DNA from 4 places in the Serratia rhizosphaerae genome. Region 1 is predicted to be linked to each of the others. Evidence: predicted binding sites of a transcription regulator. Region 1 holds the regulator's gene; each other region holds the start of a gene.

Region 1 (5,342 bases):
TATTGTCCTGCTCCACCTCGAACTTGTTCATGTTGAGCGCGTGGTCCAGCAGCTCGGCCGGCGAATGGTCCGGCACCGTCACGTCGTCGGCGTACGGCGCATTGCGCATCAGCTGCAGATAGCAGTCCAACTGCTCGATCAGCTGTTCACGGGTCAGTGAACGCTGGCGCGAGGCCAGCAGCGCGGTCGAACACAGGTTCATGGCGTTGGCGGCGGCGGCGTTGTTGATACGCACCATGATTTTCGCCGCCAGATCGTTCACCGTCGGCGTCAGCCAGCTCGGGCGCTGCGCTTCGATCGGGTCGATGGAGTCGCGCCACTGCGGCACGTTCTGGTTCAGGTAGGGGGTCAGCGGCAGCGGTTCGCCGAAGTTGACGTAGCCCTGGCCCAGGTTGCGCAGTTTACGCAGGCCGCGCAGCATCTGCAGCAGGCTCTCTTTCTCTTTGGTCGCGCCGCGCAGCTCCTTGGCGTAGGTGCCCACTTCCATCACGTGCTCGTAGCCGATGTAGATCGGCACCAGGGTGATCGGCCGGGTGCCGCCACGCAGCATCGCCTGAATGGTCATCGACAGGGTGCCGGTCTTCGGCTCCAGCAGACGCCCGGTGCGCGAACGGCCGCCTTCGACGAAGTATTCCACCGAGTAGCCGCGGGTAAACAGCTCGCCGAGGTATTCGCGGAACACCGTCGAGTAGAGCTTATTGCCTTTGAAGGTGCGGCGGATAAAGAACGCCCCCAACCGGCGGAAAATCGGCCCGGCCGGCCAGAAGTTCAGGTTGATGCCGGCGGCGATATGCGGCGGCACCAGCCCCTGGTGATACAGTACGTAGGACAGCAGCAGGTAGTCCATATGGCTGCGGTGGCAGGGCACGTAGACGATTTCGTGGCCGTCCTGCGCCAGCTGGCGCACGCGTTCGGCGTTGGTGACGTTGATGCCCTGATACAGCCGGTTCCAGGTCCAGCTTAGCACGCGGTCCGACAGACGTACGGTTTCATAGGAGAAGTCGGCGGCGATCTCCTCCATCAGCGCGATGGCGTTTTGCTGCGCCTTCTCGTGGGAGATCTTTTTGTTGCGCGCTTCATCTTCCACCGCTTTTTCAATCGCCTTGGAGGCCAGCAGCTTGTTGAACAGATCCTGCCGTGCCGGCAGGCTCGGCCCTACCGCCGCCAGACGCTGACGCGAGAAGTGCATACGCGCGACGCGCGCCAGCTTCTGCGCGATAATCTTGTCGGTGCCGTGCTCGGTCGCCATCTTACGCAGCGACACGGTGTTGGAGAAACGCACGAAGCTGTCGCGGCCCAGCCATAAAATGGCGAAGAATTTCTGCACGCCGTTCAGCAGGCGCAGGTGCGGGGTGCCCTGGCCTTCGCGCCCCGGTGAGCGGCCGAACATCACCGACGCCGGCAGCATCTGAATATCCAGCCCCGGGTTATTGCGGTGCAGATCCAGATAGTCGTGGAACAGTTTTACCGACTCTTCCTTCGGCGTGTAGTAGCGGAAGACGCGCGGGCCGTCGTGGATAAACACGTAGCTGGGCAGCACTGCGCCGTCGATCTCCAGCGGTTCGAGCGGGTCGGGCAGATCCTGCGCCAGGCACTGGGCGCGCAGCGTCAGCAAATCCGCCTTGGAATGGTAAGGTAAAACGTACAAAATCGGTCGTGAGGGATCGAGCCCCAGCTCCGTGACCGGATCCGCAGGGATAACTTTGCTTCTTACCAGCAGTTTGAGTGGTAGATTCAATAATTTATAATAAATTTTACGCCAACCTGACATAACTATGTGAAGCCTCTTGTTAGCAATGCGCCGCAAGCATACCAGAAAGCGGGTAACAGATCTGTGGTGTTAAAGAACCCCGAACCGTTAAAATTATGACTGACCTCTTGTAAAAGGCACACAGCAAAATGGCAAATCAAACGACCGGCTTGACCCGGATCATCAAAGCGGCGGGTTACTCGTATCAAGGATTAACGGCGGCCTGGCGCAATGAGGCGGCGTTTCGCCAGGAGTCGGTGGCGGCGGCGATTGCCGTGATTGTGGCGCTGTGGCTGGATGTCGACGCCGTGGCGCGCATTTTACTGATTGGCTCGGTGCTGTTGGTGCTGATCGTCGAAGTGCTCAACAGCGCCATTGAGGCGATCGTCGACCGCGTCGGCACCGACTACCATGAGCTGTCCGGCCGTGCCAAGGATATGGGATCGGCGGCGGTGTCGCTGAGTATTATCCTGGCGCTGTTGGTCTGGGTAACGCTGCTGTGGCGGCATTTCGCCTGATTTGCGAAGCGGTGCGCTAATCCCTGATTTTTATTCATTCTCCGGTTCCCAATCCGCGTTCACCTGTATATACTCACAGCAAGACTGTATAAACAAACAGGGGGCGGAATGAAAGCACTAACTACCAGGCAGCAAGAGGTCTACGATCTGATTCGCGAGCATATCTCGCAAACCGGCATGCCGCCAACGCGTGCCGAGATCGCGCTGCGCCTGGGGTTCCGCTCGCCTAATGCCGCCGAAGAGCACCTGAAGGCGCTGGCCCGCAAGGGCGTGATCGAGATCGTTTCCGGCGCCTCGCGCGGCATCCGCCTGCTGATGGAAGATGAAGACGGCCTGCCGCTGATCGGTCGGGTCGCTGCCGGCGAACCGCTGCTGGCGCAACAGCATATCGAAGGGCACTACAAGGTGGATCCGTCGCTGTTCAAGCCGAACGCGGATTTCCTGCTGCGGGTTAACGGCATGTCGATGCGTGATATCGGCATTCTGGACGGCGACCTGCTGGCGGTGCATAAAACGCAGGATGTGCGCAACGGCCAGGTGGTGGTGGCGCGCATCGAAGACGAAGTGACGGTGAAGCGCTTAAAACGCAGCGGCAATCTGGTCGAGCTGCTGCCTGAAAACAGCGAGTTCACGCCGATCAAGGTTGACCTGCGCGAACAGAATTTCACCATCGAAGGTCTGGCCGTCGGCGTCATCCGCAACGGTGACTGGATCTAAAGCGCATCCCCCTGCGTTTAATCGCCTCGGCCATGTCCGGGGCGATGTTATTTCTTATCTGATCCATCCTTTCTGCTACGGGAACATGTGACTATGCGCCTGCTTGCCTCCTTGACTAGCGACACGGACAAAGCCCTGTGGCGTTTGGCGCTGCCGATGATCTTCTCCAACATTACCGTGCCGCTGCTGGGGCTGGTGGATACCGCGGTGATCGGCCACCTCGACAGCCCGGTCTATCTGGGCGGCGTGGCGGTGGGGGCGATGGTCACCAGCTTCCTGTTTATGCTGCTGCTGTTTTTGCGCATGAGTACCACTGGACTGACGGCGCAGGCGCTGGGGGCGCAAAACCCGCAGGCGCTGGCGCGCGCTTTTATGCAGCCGCTGCTGCTGGCGCTGCTGGCCGGGCTGGCGATTGTGCTGCTGCGCCACCCGCTGATCGATCTCGCACTGCAGATCGTCGGCGGTGACGGCGAGGTGCTGACGCAGGCGCGCGCGTTCCTGGAGATCCGCTGGCTCAGCGCGCCGGCGGCGCTGGCGAACATGGTGCTGCTGGGCTGGCTGCTGGGCGTCCAGTACGTGCGCGCGCCGGTGATCCTGCTGATTGTCGGCAACCTGCTGAATATCGTGCTGGACCTGTGGCTGGTGATGGGGCTGGGCTGGAACGTGCAGGGCGCGGCCACGGCCACCGCGGTGTCTGAATACGCCACCCTGCTGCTCGGGCTGTGGCTCAGCTGGCGCGTGATGCGCATGCGCGGCATTTCGCCGTCGATGCTGCGGCACGCCTGGCGCGGCAACGTGCGCCGTTTGCTGGCGCTCAACCGCGATATCATGCTGCGCTCCCTGTTGTTGCAGCTGTGCTTCGCTTCGCTGACCATTTTCGCCGCCCGCCTGGGCAGCGAGGTGGTGGCGGTCAATGCGGTGCTGATGAACCTGCTGACCTTTACCGCCTACGCGTTGGACGGCTTCGCCTATGCGGTTGAGGCGCACTCCGGGCACGCCTACGGCGCGCGTGACGACAGCCAGCTGCGTCTGGTCTGGCGCGCCGCCTGCCGTCAGTCCTGTCTGGTGGCGCTGGGCTTTGCGCTGGTGTACGCCTGCGCGGGACAGCAGATCGTCAATATGCTGACGTCGCTGCCGGAGCTGCGCACGCTGGCGGCTCACTATCTGCCGTGGCAGATGGTGTTGCCGCTGATTGGCGTATGGTGTTATCTGTTGGACGGCATGTTTATCGGCGCGACGCGCGGCGCAGAGATGCGCAACAGCATGGCGGTGGCGGCGGCGGGCTACGGCCTGACGCTGCTGAGTTTGCCGCTGTTGGGCAACCACGGGCTGTGGCTGGCACTGTGCGTCTTTCTGGGGCTGCGCGGCGCGGCGCTCGGTTGGATTTGGCACCGGCACCGCGTCAATGGCACCTGGTTTGCGCAGGGGAAGGCGGCTTAGCGTTACGCGCAGTAAGCCGCTTGGCGGGTTACTTCTTCTTCACCACGATGCTGTGGTCGTGATCGCAGTCATGCTGGCTGTCGCAGGCTTCCACCTCAACGCAGCCGGCGCACAGGCCGTGAGCTTCCACCACGCTGTGACGCAGCACAAAGCCGGATTCCTGCGCCAGCTTTTGCAGCGTCTCTTCCACGCCCTCCGTCGGGCGCTCGGTGACCTGGCCGCAGCGGTCGCAGATAAACAGCGCCGAGGTATGCATCGGCTCTTCGAAGTGGTGGCACAGCACGTAGCTGTTGGCCGACTCGACGCGGTGGATAAATCCCTGTTCCAGCAGAAAATCCAGCGCGCGGTATACCGTCGGCGGTTTGGCCTGCGGCTCCACGACGCGCAGCAGGTCGAGCAGATCGTAGGCGCTGATCGCACCGGGCTGCTGCGCCATCAGGCGTAACACTTCCAGCCGTTGTGGCGTCAGGCGCACATTGCGTTGCTGGCAGAGTCGTTCTGCCTGCGCGAGCAGCTTTTCCTGGTTGGTTGGGGTCATGGCGAATATCCCGGTACGTTAAAAATGCGATTTTACCATGCCTGCGGCAAATCACCGATAGCCGGTGGTTTTTCTTGTCGCTTCGACCACAAAAATAACCAATTTTCAGCAGGATAATGCCGATCGCCGCGCCGGTTTCGCCTCGGCGGCGGTTTACGTTATAATCAGCGATTACTTTTTTGTCCGCCTGATGCTGAATAGATACCGTAATGACCGATTCGTTAACACCAGAACACTCTCCGCTTGCCGACTTAAACGGCACTGAACGGCCGTTTAGCGCGAGCCGTTTTTCCATCGCGCCTATGCTCGACTGGACCGACCGTCATTGCCGTTATTTCCACCGCCTGCTGAGCAAAGAGACGCTGTTGTATACCGAAAT
Region 2 (5,342 bases), 710 kb from region 1:
ATGGCCGGTTGTCATCGCCGTTTTGTGGCGTTTGTCGGCTATGCTTGAGCCAGTGAAAACATGGCTCTTTGGGGTTATTAATGTGATTTAAATCACATAAAATATGTCGATCGCTGTCTGTTTCTTCTTTTGTGGTGATGTTAGTCACGAAAAATGGCGAAGATTTTCAGTAGAGTGCTTTTTTGTTCCTCCCAATAATCCTGATTTATGAGGAGTCTCGTATGTCTCAGTCTGATGTTTTTCATCTCGGCCTCACCAAAAACGATTTACAAGGGGCTCAGTTGGCAATTGTTCCCGGCGATCCGCAGCGCGTAGAAAAAATTGCCAAACTGATGGAGAACCCGGTGCATCTGGCGTCCCATCGTGAGTTCACCACCTGGCGCGCGGAGCTGGACGGCAAAGCGGTGATCGTTTGTTCCACCGGTATCGGCGGGCCGTCGACCTCCATCGCGGTGGAAGAACTGGCACAGCTGGGGATTCGTACGTTTTTGCGTATCGGCACCACCGGCGCCATTCAATCGAATATCAACGTCGGCGACGTGTTGGTGACCACCGCGGCGGTGCGTCTTGACGGCGCCAGCCTGCACTTTGCGCCGATGGAGTTCCCTGCCGTGGCCGATTTCGCCTGTACCACCGCGCTGGTCGAGGCGGCCAAGGAGAACGGCGCTGTGACCCATATCGGCGTTACCGCCTCTTCTGACACCTTCTACCCGGGACAGGAGCGTTACGACACCTATTCCGGCCGCGTGGTCAGCCGCTTCAAAGGCTCGATGGAGGAGTGGCAGGCGATGGGCGTAATGAACTATGAAATGGAATCTGCCACGTTGCTGACCATGTGCGCCAGCCAGGGGCTGCGTGCCGGCATGGTGGCCGGCGTGATCGTCAACCGTACCCAGCAGGAAATCCCGAACGCGGAAACCATGAAGCAGACCGAAAGCAAAGCGGTGCAGATCGTGGTGGACGCGGCGCGTCGCCTGCTGTAATCCGCTGTTTTTACGGGCCGTCATGCGGCCCGTTTCTCCCTTCCTGCGCGTTAAATTCAGCATCAGTACGTAAGCTGCGGCGCTGCCGGCGGTAAAAAGTTTTGCGCCTTTTCAGTCATACTCCCTTGTCTGTTGCCGCAACTTGAATTATTTAGGGTATAACCTTCAGCGTCCGCCCGCTTTGTCCACTCGCTGCGTTGGCGCTTTCTCAGACAATAATCAAGAGGATGTCTATGACCGCCCAAATTCTGCTCCACCCCTCGCTTGCGCCACTGGATGGCGGCATCAACTTTCGTGATTTAGGCGGCAACAGCGCTGCCGACGGACGGCGCATCAAGCGCGGCCTGTTGTTTCGTTCCGGCTCGCTGGAACGCCTGACGGAAAACGACTGTACGTTCCTGGCGGGCGTCCCGGTGCGTTCGGTGCTGGACTACCGCGATACCGATGAGGTGCAGGCCAAGCCGGATATTTTATGGCAGGGGGCGCAGTACCACCATTTCCCTGCCAACCCGCTGAGCAATGAAGTGAACGCCAACCTGGAAAAACTCACCAGCGAGACGCTGGCGACGTTTGATGCGCGTGCTTTTATGCTGGAGCTGTATCGTCGTCTGCCGTTTGGCAATGCGGCCTATCAGCAGCTGACGAGCCTGCTCGGCAACCCAGCGGAAGGGGCCATTGTGCAGCACTGTGCGGTTGGCAAGGACCGTACCGGGGTCGGCTCTGCGCTGGTGCTGTTTGCGTTAGGCGCGGACGAGGCGACGGTGGTGGAAGATTACCTGCTGACGGAAACCACGCTGGCCGCCTTCCGCGAACAGATGCTGGATCAGCTGTCGGTACGTCTGAATGAGTCTGCGCTGGCGCAGTTTGCCTATGTGCTGAGCGCCCGTGAAGAGTTTCTGATGACGGCGCTGGGCTGTATCCGCGAACAGTACGGCAGCACCGACCGCTGGCTGGAGGCGGAGTATGGCCTGGGCGCCAGCCAGCGTGCCGCGCTGCAGGCGCACTATCTGGAGTGAGGCGGCTATCGCCGCCGCGTTTAGCCGGGGTTTAAGCAGCCCCGGCGAGCATAGGATCTAACTATCACAGCGCCGTAAAGGAGCCTGTCTTTGAGTCTCAGCGACGTTATTCACTGGGTCAGCGACGTCGTGCGGCAGCACGAGGGCTGGGCCATTCCGATTATTTTCTTCCTGGCCTTCGGCGAATCGCTGGCGTTTCTTTCCCTGCTGCTGCCGGCGACGGTGATCCTGCTGGCGCTGGGCGCGCTGATCGGGGAAAGCGGCATCGCCTTCTGGCCGATCTGGGCGGCGGCGGCGGCCGGCGCATTCTTTGGCGACTGGCTCTCTTATTGGATCGGCTACCGCTATCAGGACCGCGTGGCCCATATGTGGCCGCTGTCGCGCAATCCGCAATTACTGGTGCGCGGCCATGCGTTCTTTGAACGCTGGGGCGTGCTGGGCATTTTCTTCGGCCGTTTCTTCGGCCCGCTGCGCGCGGTGGTGCCGCTGGTCGGCGGTATCTGCGCCATGCCGCAGCGCTATTTTCAACTGGCCAACCTGACCTCGGCGATGATCTGGGCGTTCGGCATTCTTGCGCCGGGGGCGTTCGGTATCAAGTGGTTAAGTCAGTGGTTTGCCTAGTTTGCGCAGCGTTGCGCATAATTGCACGGCAGATAAAATTCTGACTGGACATCCATACAGTCTCCCCTTAACGTGACGGGCAGCGGGCGCGAAGCGCCGGACGGTACGGGTTAACGGGAGGCAGGGTGGATACCAGCTTGGTGTACGGTATTGGCGGCGTGGTCATCGGCATGCTGTTGGGGTGGTTGATCGCCAACCTGAGGCAGCAGCAGAACCAGGCGCATCACGAAACGGAACTGCGTTTGCTGGAGCAGTCGCTGCAGCAGGCGCAGCAGGAGATTGCGGCGCGCCAGGAGGCGGCGCAGCGGCAGGAGCAGCAGCTGCGGCAAAACGATTTGGACCTGCGTAATCTGCACGGGCAGTTCGCCGCAGCGCGGGAGAAGCTACAACAGCTTGAACACTGGCGTGGCGAGTGTGAGCAGCTCAACCAGGAGCTGCGCGCCCAGCGCGAGGTCAACAGCATGCAGGAGGCCGAGCTGCGTGAGGTGACGATTCGCCTGGAAGAAACGCGCATGGCGGCCGAAGAGAAACAGCGGCTGCTGATCAACAGCGAGCAGCGGCTGACCACCCAGTTTGAGAATCTGGCTAACCGCATCTTCGAACACAGCGGCCGTAAGGTGGATGAACAGAACCGGCAGAGTCTGGATCGGCTGCTGCTGCCGCTGCGCGAACAGCTGGACGGCTTTCGTCGTCAGGTGCAGGACAGCTTTGGCCAGGAAGCGCGGGAGCGCCACACCCTGACTCACGAGATACGTAATCTGCAGCAGCTGAATGCGCAGATGGCGCGTGAGGCGATCAACCTGACCAAAGCGCTGAAAGGCGATAACAAAACTCAGGGCAACTGGGGCGAGGTGGTGCTCAGCCGGGTACTCGAGGCCTCCGGCCTGCGGGAAGGGCATGAGTATGAAACGCAGGTGAACGTGCGGCTGGACCATCAGAGCCGTATGCAGCCTGACGTGATCGTGCGTCTCCCGCAGGGGAAAGACGTGGTGATCGACGCCAAAATGTCGCTGGTGGCCTATGAGCGTTACTTCAACAGCGAAGATGAGGCGGAGCGCGAAGCCGCGCTGAATGAGCATATCGCCTCCCTGCGCGGGCATATCCGGCTGCTGGGGCGTAAAGACTACCAACAGCTGCCGGGGCTGCGCTCGCTGGACTACGTTCTGATGTTTATTCCGGTGGAGCCGGCGTTCTTGCTGGCCATTGATCGCGAGCCGGAGCTTATCAGCGAAGCGCTGAAGCACAATATTATGTTGGTCAGCCCGACAACGCTGCTGGTGGCGTTGCGCACCATCACCAACCTGTGGCGCTATGAGCACCAGAGCCAGAACGCCCAGCGCATTGCTGACCGCGCGGCGCGGCTGTATGACAAGATGCGCCTGTTCGTCGATGATATGTCGGCGCTGGGGCAAAGCCTGGATAAGGCGCAGGGCAGCTATCGACAGGCGATGAACAAACTCAGCGAAGGCCGTGGTAATCTTATCGGCCAGATCGAGGGCTTTCGCGCCTTGGGGGTTGAGGTGAAACGGCCGATAAACCCGCAGCTGGCGCAGCAGGCCAGCGAGCAGGAGCGGCAAGATGCTCAGGTGGCCGGTGACGCCGCCGGTGCGCTGCCAGGGGCAGAGGCAAAAGATGCTACCGACCAGGCGTCGCAGGGATGAAAACTGCGGCGAGGTGGGGTATTTCGTGGGGTTCTGGTACACTCCACAACTACAAAATTGACTGAATAGCAGGCAAGACAATGGCAGATCAATCGCAGGAAACCACAGATTTCGGTTTTCGTACCGTAGCACGTGAAGAAAAACAGGCCATGGTGGCCGATGTTTTTCACTCGGTAGCGGCCAAATATGACGTAATGAATGACCTGATGTCATTCGGCATTCATCGGGTCTGGAAGCGTTTTACCATTGATTGCAGCGGCGTGCGCCGCGGTCAGCACGTTCTGGATCTGGCCGGTGGCACCGGCGATCTGGCCGCCAAGTTCTCACGCATGGTCGGGGAACAGGGGCAGGTGGTACTGGCGGATATCAACGAATCCATGCTGAAGATGGGGCGCGATAAGCTGCGCGATCGCGGCATTGTCGGCAACATCAACTACGTGCAGGCCAATGCTGAAGCGCTGCCGTTCCCGGATAACTATTTCGACTGCATCACCATCTCTTTCGGTCTGCGTAACGTTACCGATAAAGACAAGGCGCTGCGTTCGATGTTCCGCGTGCTGAAGCCGGGCGGCCGTCTGCTGGTGCTGGAGTTTTCCAAGCCGCTGCTGGCGCCGCTGAGCAAGGCCTACGACGCCTACTCCTTCCATGTGCTGCCGAAAATCGGCGAGCTGGTGGTGAAGGATCCGGAAAGCTACCGCTATCTGGCGGAATCCATCCGTATGCATCCCGATCAGGAAACCCTGAAAGGCATGATGCAGAACGCCGGCTTCGACAACGTCAGCTACTTCAACCTGACCGGCGGCATCGTCGCACTGCACCGGGGCTTTAAGTTCTGATATGGACATGCCGATGCTGTTAACCCCGCTGCTGACCGGCGTGTTGGAAACGTCGCTCAATAGCCTGCTGTTCCGCGATCGCAGCATGAAGGCCGCGCGTCAGCGTTTGGCCGGCAAGGTGCTGCGGATTGAACTGCAGGAGTTTTCTGCGCCGCTGGTGCTGATTTTCAGCGAACAGCGGGTCGACGTGCTGGGGCAATCCGAAGATGCTGCCGACTGCACGGT
Region 3 (5,342 bases), 1.8 Mb from region 1:
GACGCGGCCCGGCGGGCTGGTGCTGTTTTCCACCCTGGCGCAGGGGTCGCTGCATCAGCTGGGGGATGCCTGGCAGCAGGTCGACGGCGAGCGCCATGTGAATGATTTCCTGCCGCTCGCGCAGATTGAGACCGCCTGCGCGCCGTATCGTCACCGTATGGAAGCGTGCTGGCAGACGCTGCATTACCCGGATGTGATGACGCTGATGCGCTCATTAAAAGGCATCGGCGCCACTCATCTGCATCAGGGACGTGATGCGGGGCTGCTGTCGCGCCGCCGTCTGACGGCGCTGCAGGCGGCTTACCCGCGTCAACGCGGCGAATTGCCGCTCAGTTATCATGTGGTTTATGGAGTGATTTATTGTGATTAAACGTTGGTTTGTGACCGGCACCGATACCGAAGTGGGTAAAACCATCGCCAGCAGCGCGCTGCTGCAGGCGGCAAACCTGGCGGGCTACCGCAGCGCCGGTTATAAACCGGTGGCGTCCGGCAGCGAGATGACGCCGCAGGGGCTGCGTAACGAGGATGCGCTGGCGTTGCAGCGCCACAGCGGCGTGGCGCTCTCCTACGAGGAAGTGAATCCTTACACCTTTGCCGAACCGACGTCGCCGCATATCGTCAGCGCCGATCTGCGCCAGCCGATTGAATTTACGGTGATGTCATCCGGGCTGCGGCGGCTGGAGCAGTGCGCCGACTGGCTGCTGGTGGAAGGCGCGGGCGGCTGGTTTACGCCGCTGTCGGCGACGCAGAGCTTCGCCGACTGGGTGGTGGGCGAGCAGCTGCCGGTGATTCTGGTGGTGGGGATGAAACTGGGCTGCATCAACCATGCGCTGCTGACCGCGCAGGCGGTCCGTCAGGCGGGGCTGCCGCTGGCCGGCTGGATCGCCAACGATATCGCGCCGCCGGGCAGGCGTCATCAGGAGTATCTGGCGACGCTGCGCCGCCTGTTGCCGGCGCCGATGCTGGGGGAAATTCCCCATCTGGCAGGCATTGCGCAGCAGCCGCTGGGCCACTATCTGGATCTGTCATTATTGTAAACGGCGGCGGGCCATGCGCCCGCGCCATCGCATCATACCGTCAGATAGGCGTCAATCAGAGCGTCATCCAACTGCGCCAGCGTGCCGTTCGCCACGTTGCGCCCCTGATCCAGCAGAAAAAAGCGATCGGCCAGACGGCGGATCAGCGTCAGGCGGTGTTCCACCAGTAAAATGGTCATGCCCCATTCCCGATTCAGCCGCTGTACGGCGCCGCCAATCTCACTGACGATCGACGGACGCATGCCGGCGGTCGGCTCATCCAGAATCAGCAGCTCCGGCTCCCGCACCAGCGCGCGCGAGATCGCCAACTGCTGCTGTTCCCCTACGGATAAATCGCCGGCGCGCCGCAGGCGCATCGCCGCCAGCGTGGGAAACAGCTGGTAAATCAGCGGCGGGATACGCTGCGGCGACGGTTTGCCGGCCAACAGCGCCACCTGCAAGTTTTCCTCGACGCTGAGCTGCGAGAAGATCTGCTGCCCCTGCGGCACATAGGCGATGCCCAGCGCCGCGCGCTGCTCCACCGCCTGCGGCAGCAGGTTTTTCGGCGCTTCGTCGGCGCGTTGCCAGGTCATGCTGCCGCTGACTACCGGCAGATGGCCGACAATACAGTTAAGCAGCGTGGTTTTACCGACCCCCTTGCGCCCCAGCAAGGCGGTGCACTGGCCGCGCGGCAGCTCCAGATTGATATCCCACAGGGTGTGGCTCTGTCCATAAAATTGATTGACTGAACGCAGGCTCAACATACGGCATTCTCCTTACCGGTCGGTTGTTCACTCATGCCATCAGGGCAACAGTTGTGGCTTTGCCCTGCGCGACTGACGCTTGCTTTCCCGAGTGTTTTAACGTTCAGAACAAAATGCCGCCCGAAACGCGGCAAAACGGCGCCGGAGTCAGGCAAAAAGGGCGTTTTTCAGCGTTCTATTGTGCTGTTATCCCCGTTTGTCGTTACTGTTGGCCGGACTGCGTGAAGTCGGCAGGCCGGTTGGCCCGATGTTCCCGGCCGGTGACTGGCCTTATCGGCCGGCCGTTATTTCAGATAGCAACTCCCGGGCCAATTTTTTCCTCCGGCGTGAAAAGGCATAATTGTTATCGTCATGTTAAGCGTTTCCCGCGCTGCGGCGGGCCTGTCCCGTCTGGATAAAATGGCGGCAAAGGTTAAAGTGGACATTTTTTGCACTACGGCGGTGCCGCGGCGAAATCTAATGGTGCAATAGCGTTGGGGTTATCGGCGGCATCACCCGGCGATCGGGTCGAATGCGTTGTTGGCAATGGGGGCTGTTAGTCTTTATAGGTATAAACAAAGCTATAAAAGTGTCAAAAAATAACTAAAAAAGCGATTTGGGATCGTTTCAAGGGCAAAAAGTGTTTTTTCTGTAACTCCCGTGGCTGGCGGGGTGGTGTGAGTTATCCACTATTCCTGTGGATAACCTTGTGTATTAGATTTAGAAAAGCGGCGGGAAGCGAGAGCGGACGCGGCTTCTGTTCCCATTGTCCGGATTCTCGTCTTTTTATTAAAATACCTTTATATCAACAAATTAACTAAAATCAAGACGTAGTGTAAGCGCTTAATGTCGTATGTGTGATTTTTCACCATCCTGCTATCAAGAAGTTAATTTGTCGCGCGATCTGGGGATAAATCTGTTATTGACAATAAAAATGTCACCGAAGCGTAATCTTGACGGTGCAACGGCGTTAATTCCCCCGGCGGCGATGCCACGAATCCGCTTGAAGCTGGTTTTATATCCAGTATCATAGGGGCTGGCGAAAAACGCCGCGGCTTTCCATACTTATTGGCTGCCCGGCGTGCCGACGCGGCGTTCTGCAACGTAGCCACACGCAACCCGATTTGCCGACGCCGCTCGCATCTGTCTTCTTGCCGCAACGCCAATGACTTTGGGTATCTATGAGCAAATTATTCAAACTGCATTCAGACTTCAAACCGGCCGGCGACCAGCCGGAAGCGATCCGCAAGCTGGAAGAGGGGCTGGAGGACGGGCTGGCGCACCAGACGCTGCTGGGGGTGACCGGCTCGGGGAAAACCTTCACCATCGCCAACGTGATTGCCGATCTCAACCGGCCGACGATGGTGCTGGCGCCGAACAAAACGCTGGCGGCGCAGCTGTACGGTGAGATGAAAGAGTTCTTCCCGGAGAATGCGGTGGAGTATTTTGTCTCCTACTACGACTATTATCAGCCGGAAGCCTACGTGCCCAGCTCCGACACCTTTATTGAAAAAGACGCCTCGGTTAACGAACATATCGAGCAGATGCGTCTTTCCGCCACTAAGGCGCTGCTGGAGCGGCGCGACGTGGTGGTGGTGGCCTCGGTGTCGGCGATCTACGGCCTGGGCGATCCGGATCTGTATCTCAAGATGATGCTGCACCTGACCCAGGGCATGTTGATCGACCAGCGCTCGATCCTGCGCCGGCTGGCTGAGCTGCAGTACACGCGCAACGATCAGGCGTTCCAGCGCGCCACCTTCCGGGTGCGCGGCGAGGTGATTGATATCTTCCCGGCAGAGTCCGACGAGCTGGCGCTGCGCGTCGAGCTGTTTGACGATGAGGTGGAGCGCCTGTCGCTGTTCGACCCGCTCACCGGCCAGGTGGACCGAGTGGTGCCGCGTTTTACCATCTACCCGAAGTCGCACTACGTGACGCCGCGCGAGCGCATCCTGCAGGCGATGGAGGAGATCCGTGTCGACCTGGCGGAGCGGCGCAAGGTGCTGCTGGCCAACAACAAACTGCTGGAAGAGCAACGGCTGTCGCAGCGCACCCAGTTCGATCTGGAGATGATGAACGAGCTGGGCTACTGCTCGGGCATTGAAAACTACTCGCGCTATCTCTCCGGCCGCCAGCCGGGCGAGCCGCCGCCGACGCTGTTTGACTACCTGCCGGCCGACGGCCTGCTGGTGGTGGACGAATCGCACGTCACCGTGCCGCAGATTGGCGCGATGTTCAAAGGCGACCGCTCGCGCAAGGAGACGCTGGTGGAGTACGGCTTCCGGTTGCCGTCGGCGCTGGACAACCGGCCGATGCGCTTTGAGGAATTTGAGGCTCAGGCGCCGCAGTCGATCTACGTATCGGCCACGCCGGGCAAATACGAGTTGGAAAAATCCGGCGGCGACGTGATCGATCAGGTGGTGCGTCCGACCGGCCTGCTGGATCCGATCGTCGAAGTGCGGCCGGTGGCCACGCAGGTTGACGATCTCTTATCCGAGATCCGCAAGCGCGTGGCGATCAATGAGCGGGTGCTGGTCACCACGCTGACCAAACGCATGGCGGAGGATCTGACCGAATACCTGGAAGAGCACGGCGAGCGGGTGCGCTATCTGCACTCGGATATCGACACCGTCGAGCGTGTCGAAATCATCCGCGATTTACGCCTGGGCGAGTTTGACGTGCTGGTCGGCATCAACCTGCTGCGGGAAGGGCTGGATATGCCGGAGGTCTCGCTGGTGGCGATTCTGGACGCCGATAAAGAGGGCTTCCTGCGTTCCGAGCGCTCGCTGATTCAGACCATCGGCCGCGCCGCGCGTAACCTGAACGGCAAGGCCATTTTGTACGGCGACAGGATCACCGACTCGATGGCGAAGGCGATCGGCGAAACCGAACGCCGCCGCGCCAAGCAGCAGGCGTATAACGAAGCCAACGGCATTGTGCCGCAGGGGCTGAACAAGAAGATTGGCGATATTCTGCAGCTGGGCCAGCCGTCGTCGCGCGGCAAAGGCAAAGGGAAGGGCAAGGCGGCGGAGAGCGCGGCGCAGTATCAGCAGCTTACGCCGAAAGCGCTGGAGCAGAAAATCCGCGATCTGGAAGCACAAATGTACACCCACGCGCAAAACCTGGAGTTTGAACAGGCGGCGGCGTTACGTGATGAAATCCATCAGCTGCGCGAGCAGTTTATCGCCATCTCCTGACGCAGGCATTGCCGGCCCGTGGCGGCCGGCGATGAAAATCCTTGTCGCGCCCGGCAAAGCTGATTATGGTGTGCGGCCCATTGACCCGGCGACAGATATCGAGCAACCGCTATGAGCGCACACAATTCCAAAGATCCGCTGCACGGCATTACGCTGGAGCAGCTGCTGAACAAACTGGTGGAATACTACGGCTGGGAAGAGCTGGCCGACCGCATCCGCATCAACTGCTTCAGCAACGATCCCAGCATCAAATCCAGCCTGAAGTTTTTACGCCGCACGCCGTGGGCGCGCACGCAGGTGGAGGAGCTGTATATCCATATGGTCAGCGATAATCCTTGGTATCAGGGGAAAGACTGACCGCTAACGCCGTGCCGCCAGCTGGCTCAGCG
Region 4 (5,342 bases), 2.0 Mb from region 1:
GTCGCGGCAGACGGCGCTGATTTCATCCGGCGTGGTGAGCAGGGGTTTTAACACCAGTTTCACCGGCAGGCCGGCGTCCTGATTAAGGCTGTTAACCACCTGTTCGGCGTGTTGTTTCACCTGCTGCAGGGTTTGCGGGCCATACAGGTGCTGGCTGCCGATGACAAACCAGACTTCGCGTTGTGTAAATACGTCCATCAGAAACTCCAGGTCGGTTGGCGGTTATTGGGCATGGTCAGGGCATGATGCCGGCGCGGCATAGCGCGGTTCGGCGGCCTGACACCACTGTTGATAGCGTTGATAAAGCTGCTGGTAGCGCGCTACGCGCTGCGGGTCGGGCTGCAGGGTGCGCTCCAGGCCGCAGGCCATATGGCGCTGCGCCGTCGGGATATCGGCATGCCGTCCGGCGGCGACGGCGGCGAAAATCGCCGCCCCCAGCGCGCAGCACTGATCGGAGGCGACAATTTGCAGCGGGCGGTTCATCACATCGGCGCAGGCTTGCATAATGGTCGGCGATTTACGGGCGATACCGCCCAGCGCCAGCACGTTTTCCACCGGAATATCCTGCTGCTCAAAGCACTCCATAATGGCGCGTGCGCCAAAGGCGGTGGCGGCGATCAGGCCGCCGAACAGCGTCGGCGCGTCGGTACCGAGATTAAGATCGCCGATCACTCCCTGCAGGCGCTGGTTGGCATACGGCGTGCGGCGGCCGTTGAACCAGTCCAGCACCACCGGCAGATGTTCCAAAGAAGGATTGGCGGCCCAGGCGTCGGTCAGCGTCGTCAGCAGCTGCTGTTCAATCTGCGCCAGCTGCGGCTGCAGCTCCGGCCGGCTGCGGGCGGCTTCGCGCAGCGGCCAGCTCAGCAGGCGGCCGAACCAGGCGTACATGTCGCCGAATGCCGATTGGCCCGCCTCCATGCCGATCAGCCCAGGCACCACGCTGCCGTCGACCTGGCCGCAGATGCCGGCGATCGCCCGGTCGCCGACGCGTTGAGGCTCGGCCAGCAAAATATCGCAGGTCGAGGTGCCAATCACTTTGACTAGCGTATGGGGACGGGCGCCGGCGCCCACCGCGCCCATATGGCAGTCGAACGCGCCGCCGGACAACACCACCTGCGGCGACAGGCCGAGCCGCTGCGCCCACTCGGCGCTCAGCGTGCCGACCGGCTGTTCGGCGGTCCGGGTTTCTTCAAACAGCGGATAGGGCAGACAGTCAACCAGCAGCGGATCCAGCGCGGCGAAGAACGCCCGCGGCGGCAGGCCGCCCCAGTCAGGGTGCCACAGCGTTTTGTGGCCGACGCTGCAGCGTCCGCGGATAAGGTGCTGCGGCGCCGTAGTGCCGGACAACAGCGCCGGCACCCAGTCGCACAGCTCTACCCAGGAGGCTGCCGCCCGGCGCACCGCCGCATCCTGACGTGAGACGTGCAGGATCTTGGCCCAGAACCATTCCGATGAGTAAACGCCGCCGATATAGCGGGTGTAATCCGCAAACTCGCCGCTGCGGCACAGGCGGTTGATCGCCTCCGCCTCATCGATCGCCGTATGATCTTTCCACAGGACAAACATGGCGTTCGGGTTATCGGCGAACTCCGGCCGCAGCGCCAGCACCTGGCCGTGTTCGTCGATGGGCGCCGGCGTAGAGCCGGTGGAATCGACGCCGATGCCGATCACGCTTTGACGCTGCGTCGGCGTCATACGCTGCACCAGCGCGACAATCGCCTGTTCCATGGCGTCGATATAGTCGCGCGGGTGATGGCGGAACTGATTCTGCGCCGCGTCGCAGTAGTCGCCGCGCTGCCAGCGCGGGTAATAGGCCACTTCGGTATCCAGCTCCTCGCCGCTGCGGCAATCTACCGCCAATACGCGCACCGAGTCGCTGCCGAAGTCCAGTCCCAGGGCGATTGCGTCTGCCGTCATGATAGTGACTCCTGATTAAAAAGGACGGCTATCACCATAAAAGCGCGCCGGGCGGGCCGGTGAGGATACGTTGGCTGGATGTATGCACATTTCTGCTTCCCGCAGCGATTTTGTGATGGCTATCAAAAGTTGGCGACAGACTGAATCGGCTAAATATATGGACTTGTCTGCTGTTATCTCTGGATGTGATAGCGCTCTACATTTCATTAACAAATAACCGCTAAAACTTATCCGGTCTGCATGCCGACGGCGGGCAGGGCGCGCCAATAAGCGCCTTACCGATGAGGCAACCGAAAATACCCTAATGAGAACGTTTTCACTGCGCGAGATTTTCAGCGCCGGGGAGAACCACACAGCGGAGAGCACTATGCATAAATTCACTAAGGCGCTGGCGGCGATAGGACTGGCGGCGGTTATGTCACAATCAGCTATTGCCGAAACCATGAAACTGGGCTTTCTGGTGAAACAGCCGGAGGAGCCGTGGTTCCAGACCGAATGGAAATTTGCCGATAAAGCCGGTAAGGACCTCGGCTTTGAAGTGATAAAAATCGCGGTGCCGGACGGCGAAAAAACCCTGAACGCCATCGACAGTCTGGCGGCCAGCGGCGCCAAAGGGTTTGTAATCTGTACGCCGGATCCGAAACTGGGTTCGGCGATCGTCGCCAAAGCGCGCAGTTATGACCTGAAAGTCATCGCCGTTGACGATCAGTTCGTCACCGCCAAAGGCAAACCGATGGACAGCGTACCGCTGGTGATGATGGCGGCCAGCAAAATCGGCGAGCGGCAGGGGCAGGAGCTGTGGAAGGAGATGAACAAGCGCGGCTGGAACGCGGCAGAAACCGGCGTGATGGCGATTACCGCCAACGAGCTGGATACCGCGCGCCGCCGCACCACCGGCTCGATGGACGCTCTGAAGGCCGCCGGCTTCCCGGAAAAACAGATCTATCAGGTGCCGACCAAATCCAACGATATCCCCGGCGCCTTTGACGCCGCCAACTCCATGCTGGTACAGCATCCGAAGGTGAAACACTGGCTGATTATCGGCATGAACGACAACACCGTGCTGGGCGGCGTGCGCGCCACCGAGGGCCAGGGCTTCAAGGCGGCGGACGTGATCGGCATCGGCATCAACGGCGTTGACGCCGTCAGCGAACTCTCCAAGGGGCAGGCCACCGGCTTCTACGGCTCGCTGCTGCCAAGCCCGGATATCCACGGCTATAAGAGTATCCAGATGCTGCATGACTGGGTAGCGAAAGACGTTGAACCGCAGAAGTTTACCGAAGTGACCGACGTGGTGCTGATCACCCGCGACAACTTTAAAACCGAACTGCAGAAAAAAGGCCTGATGTAATGCCTGAGCCGCCCGGTTTACGTCGGGCGGCGTGTTTTCGCAAGCCATGAGGAAAGCATTATGACCGCCAGCACGCCTTATCTGGCCTTCCGCGGCATCGGCAAAACCTTCCCCGGCGTCAAGGCGCTGGACGATATCAGTTTTAGCTGTCAGGCCGGGCAAATTCACGCGCTGATGGGTGAGAACGGCGCCGGCAAATCTACGCTGCTGAAGATCCTCAGCGGCAACTACGCCCCCAGCCAGGGGGAGATCTTACTGCAGGGACAGCCGGTGCGTTTTAACGCCACCACCGAGGCGCTGGACGCCGGCGTGGCGATTATCTATCAGGAGCTGCATCTGGTGCCGGAAATGACGGTGGCCGAGAATATCTACCTGGGGCAGTTGCCCAGCAGGCGCGGCCTGGTGGATCGTAAACTGCTGCGCTATGAGGCGCGGCTGCAGCTGGAGCATCTCGGGCTGGATATTGACCCGGATACGCCGCTGAAATACCTCTCCATCGGCCAGTGGCAGATGGTGGAGATCGCCAAGGCGCTGGCGCGCAACGCCAAGATCATCGCCTTTGATGAGCCGACCAGCTCACTGTCGGCGCGCGAGATTGAACACCTGTTCCGGGTGATCCGCGAACTGCGCGCCGAAGGGCGGGTCATTCTGTACGTGTCCCACCGTATGGAGGAGATCTTCGCCCTCAGCGACGCCATCACGGTATTCAAAGACGGGCGCTACGTGCGCACCTTTGACGATATGAGTCAGGTGGATCACGAGCGGCTGGTGCAGGCGATGGTCGGCCGCGATCTGGGGGATATTTACGGCTATCAGCCGCGTGAACACGGCCCGGTGCGGCTGCAGCTGGATAATCTGCAGGCGGCCGGAGTGAAAACGCCGATCAGCCTCAGCGTGCGCGCCGGCGAGATCGTCGGCCTGTTCGGGCTGGTGGGCGCCGGGCGCAGCGAACTGATGAAAGGCATTTTCGGCGCCACGCGCGTCGGCGGCGGCCGGTTGACGCTGGACGGCGCGCCGCTGACCATTCGCTCGCCGATCGACGCCATCCGCGCCGGCATCATGCTGTGCCCGGAAGACCGCAAAGCCGACGGCATCATCCCGGTGCACTCGGTGCGCGACAATATCAATATCAGCGCGCGGCGCAAAAGCCTGCGGGCGGGCTGCCTGATCGACAACGCCTGGGAAAACCGCAATGCGGAGCAGCATATCCGTTCGCTCAATATCAAAACCCCCAGCGCCGAACAGCTGATTATGAATCTCTCCGGCGGCAACCAGCAGAAGGCGATCCTTGGCCGCTGGCTGTCGGAGGAGATGAAAGTGATGATGCTCGACGAGCCGACGCGCGGCATTGACGTTGGCGCCAAGCATGAAATCTATAACGTGATTTACCAGCTGGCGCAGCAGGGCATCGCGGTGCTGTTCGCCTCCAGCGACCTGCCCGAAGTGCTGGGGCTGGCAGACCGCATCGTGGTGATGCGCGAAGGCGCGATTTCCGGCGAACTGGCGCACGATGAGGCCAGTGAGGAACAGGCGCTCAGCCTGGCGATGCTGCGCACCCCCGATATTACCCCTGATGCCGCGGCGGCGGTGGCCTGACCGTGGAGGAGAAAAAGATGTCGACCCTAACGACCAATTCGGTAAAAAACCGTGGCAGCCTGGGGCTGTCGCGCATCTGGGACAGCTACGGCATGCTGGTGGTCTTCGCGGTGCTGTTTCTGGCCTGCGTACTGCTGGTGCCTAACTTCGGCTCATTTATCAATATGAAAGGGCTGGGGCTGGCGATCTCCATGTCCGGCATGGTGGCCTGCGGCATGCTGTTCTGCCTGGCCTCCGGCGATTTTGACCTGTCGGTGGCCTCGGTGATCGCCTGCGCCGGGGTGACCACGGCGGTGGTGATCAATATGAGCGAAAGCCTGTGGATCGGCGTCGGCGCCGGGCTGCTGCTGGGCGTAGCCTCCGGCCTGATTAACGGCTTTGTGATTGCGCGGCTGAAAATCAACGCGCTGATCACCACGCTGGCGACCATGCAAATCTTCCGCGGCCTGGCGTATATCATTTCCGACGGCAAGGCGGT

Evidence for each region. Region 1 encodes LexA, which represses DNA repair genes until DNA is damaged. Its sites were predicted from a motif close to TNCTGTATGTACATACAGNA; they were not measured.
Region 2: the regulator LexA is predicted to act here: its motif matches at 2,663-2,682, upstream of rmuC (DNA recombination protein RmuC).
Region 3: the regulator LexA is predicted to act here: its motif matches at 2,767-2,786, upstream of uvrB (excinuclease ABC subunit UvrB).
Region 4: the regulator LexA is predicted to act here: its motif matches at 1,990-2,009, upstream of FO014_RS21140 (arabinose ABC transporter substrate-binding protein).

Annotation. Positions count from the first base shown of each region.
Region 1 is NZ_CP041764.1:2,559,077-2,564,418, forward strand. It holds gene plsB (glycerol-3-phosphate 1-O-acyltransferase PlsB) at 1-1,771, opposite strand, end outside; gene FO014_RS11935 (diacylglycerol kinase) at 1,900-2,268, shown strand; gene lexA (transcriptional repressor LexA) at 2,377-2,985, shown strand; gene dinF (MATE family efflux transporter DinF) at 3,079-4,425, shown strand; gene zur (zinc uptake transcriptional repressor Zur) at 4,454-4,963, opposite strand; gene dusA (tRNA dihydrouridine(20/20a) synthase DusA) at 5,266-5,342, shown strand, end outside.
Region 2 is NZ_CP041764.1:1,844,287-1,849,628, reverse strand. It holds gene udp (uridine phosphorylase) at 222-983, shown strand; gene FO014_RS08725 (tyrosine-protein phosphatase) at 1,217-1,999, shown strand; gene FO014_RS08720 (DedA family protein) at 2,090-2,620, shown strand; gene rmuC (DNA recombination protein RmuC) at 2,746-4,281, shown strand; gene ubiE (bifunctional demethylmenaquinone methyltransferase/2-methoxy-6-polyprenyl-1,4-benzoquinol methylase UbiE) at 4,362-5,117, shown strand; gene ubiJ (ubiquinone biosynthesis protein UbiJ) at 5,131-5,342, shown strand, end outside.
Region 3 is NZ_CP041764.1:794,601-799,942, reverse strand. It holds gene bioC (malonyl-ACP O-methyltransferase BioC) at 1-370, shown strand, start outside; gene bioD (dethiobiotin synthase) at 363-1,037, shown strand; gene FO014_RS03730 (ATP-binding cassette domain-containing protein) at 1,070-1,780, opposite strand; gene uvrB (excinuclease ABC subunit UvrB) at 2,941-4,953, shown strand; gene FO014_RS03720 (VF530 family protein) at 5,065-5,310, shown strand; gene yvcK (uridine diphosphate-N-acetylglucosamine-binding protein YvcK) at 5,314-5,342, opposite strand, start outside.
Region 4 is NZ_CP041764.1:4,537,361-4,542,702, forward strand. It holds gene araA (L-arabinose isomerase) at 1-198, opposite strand, end outside; gene FO014_RS21135 (ribulokinase) at 223-1,917, opposite strand; gene FO014_RS21140 (arabinose ABC transporter substrate-binding protein) at 2,285-3,268, shown strand; gene araG (L-arabinose ABC transporter ATP-binding protein AraG) at 3,329-4,864, shown strand; gene araH (L-arabinose ABC transporter permease AraH) at 4,882-5,342, shown strand, end outside.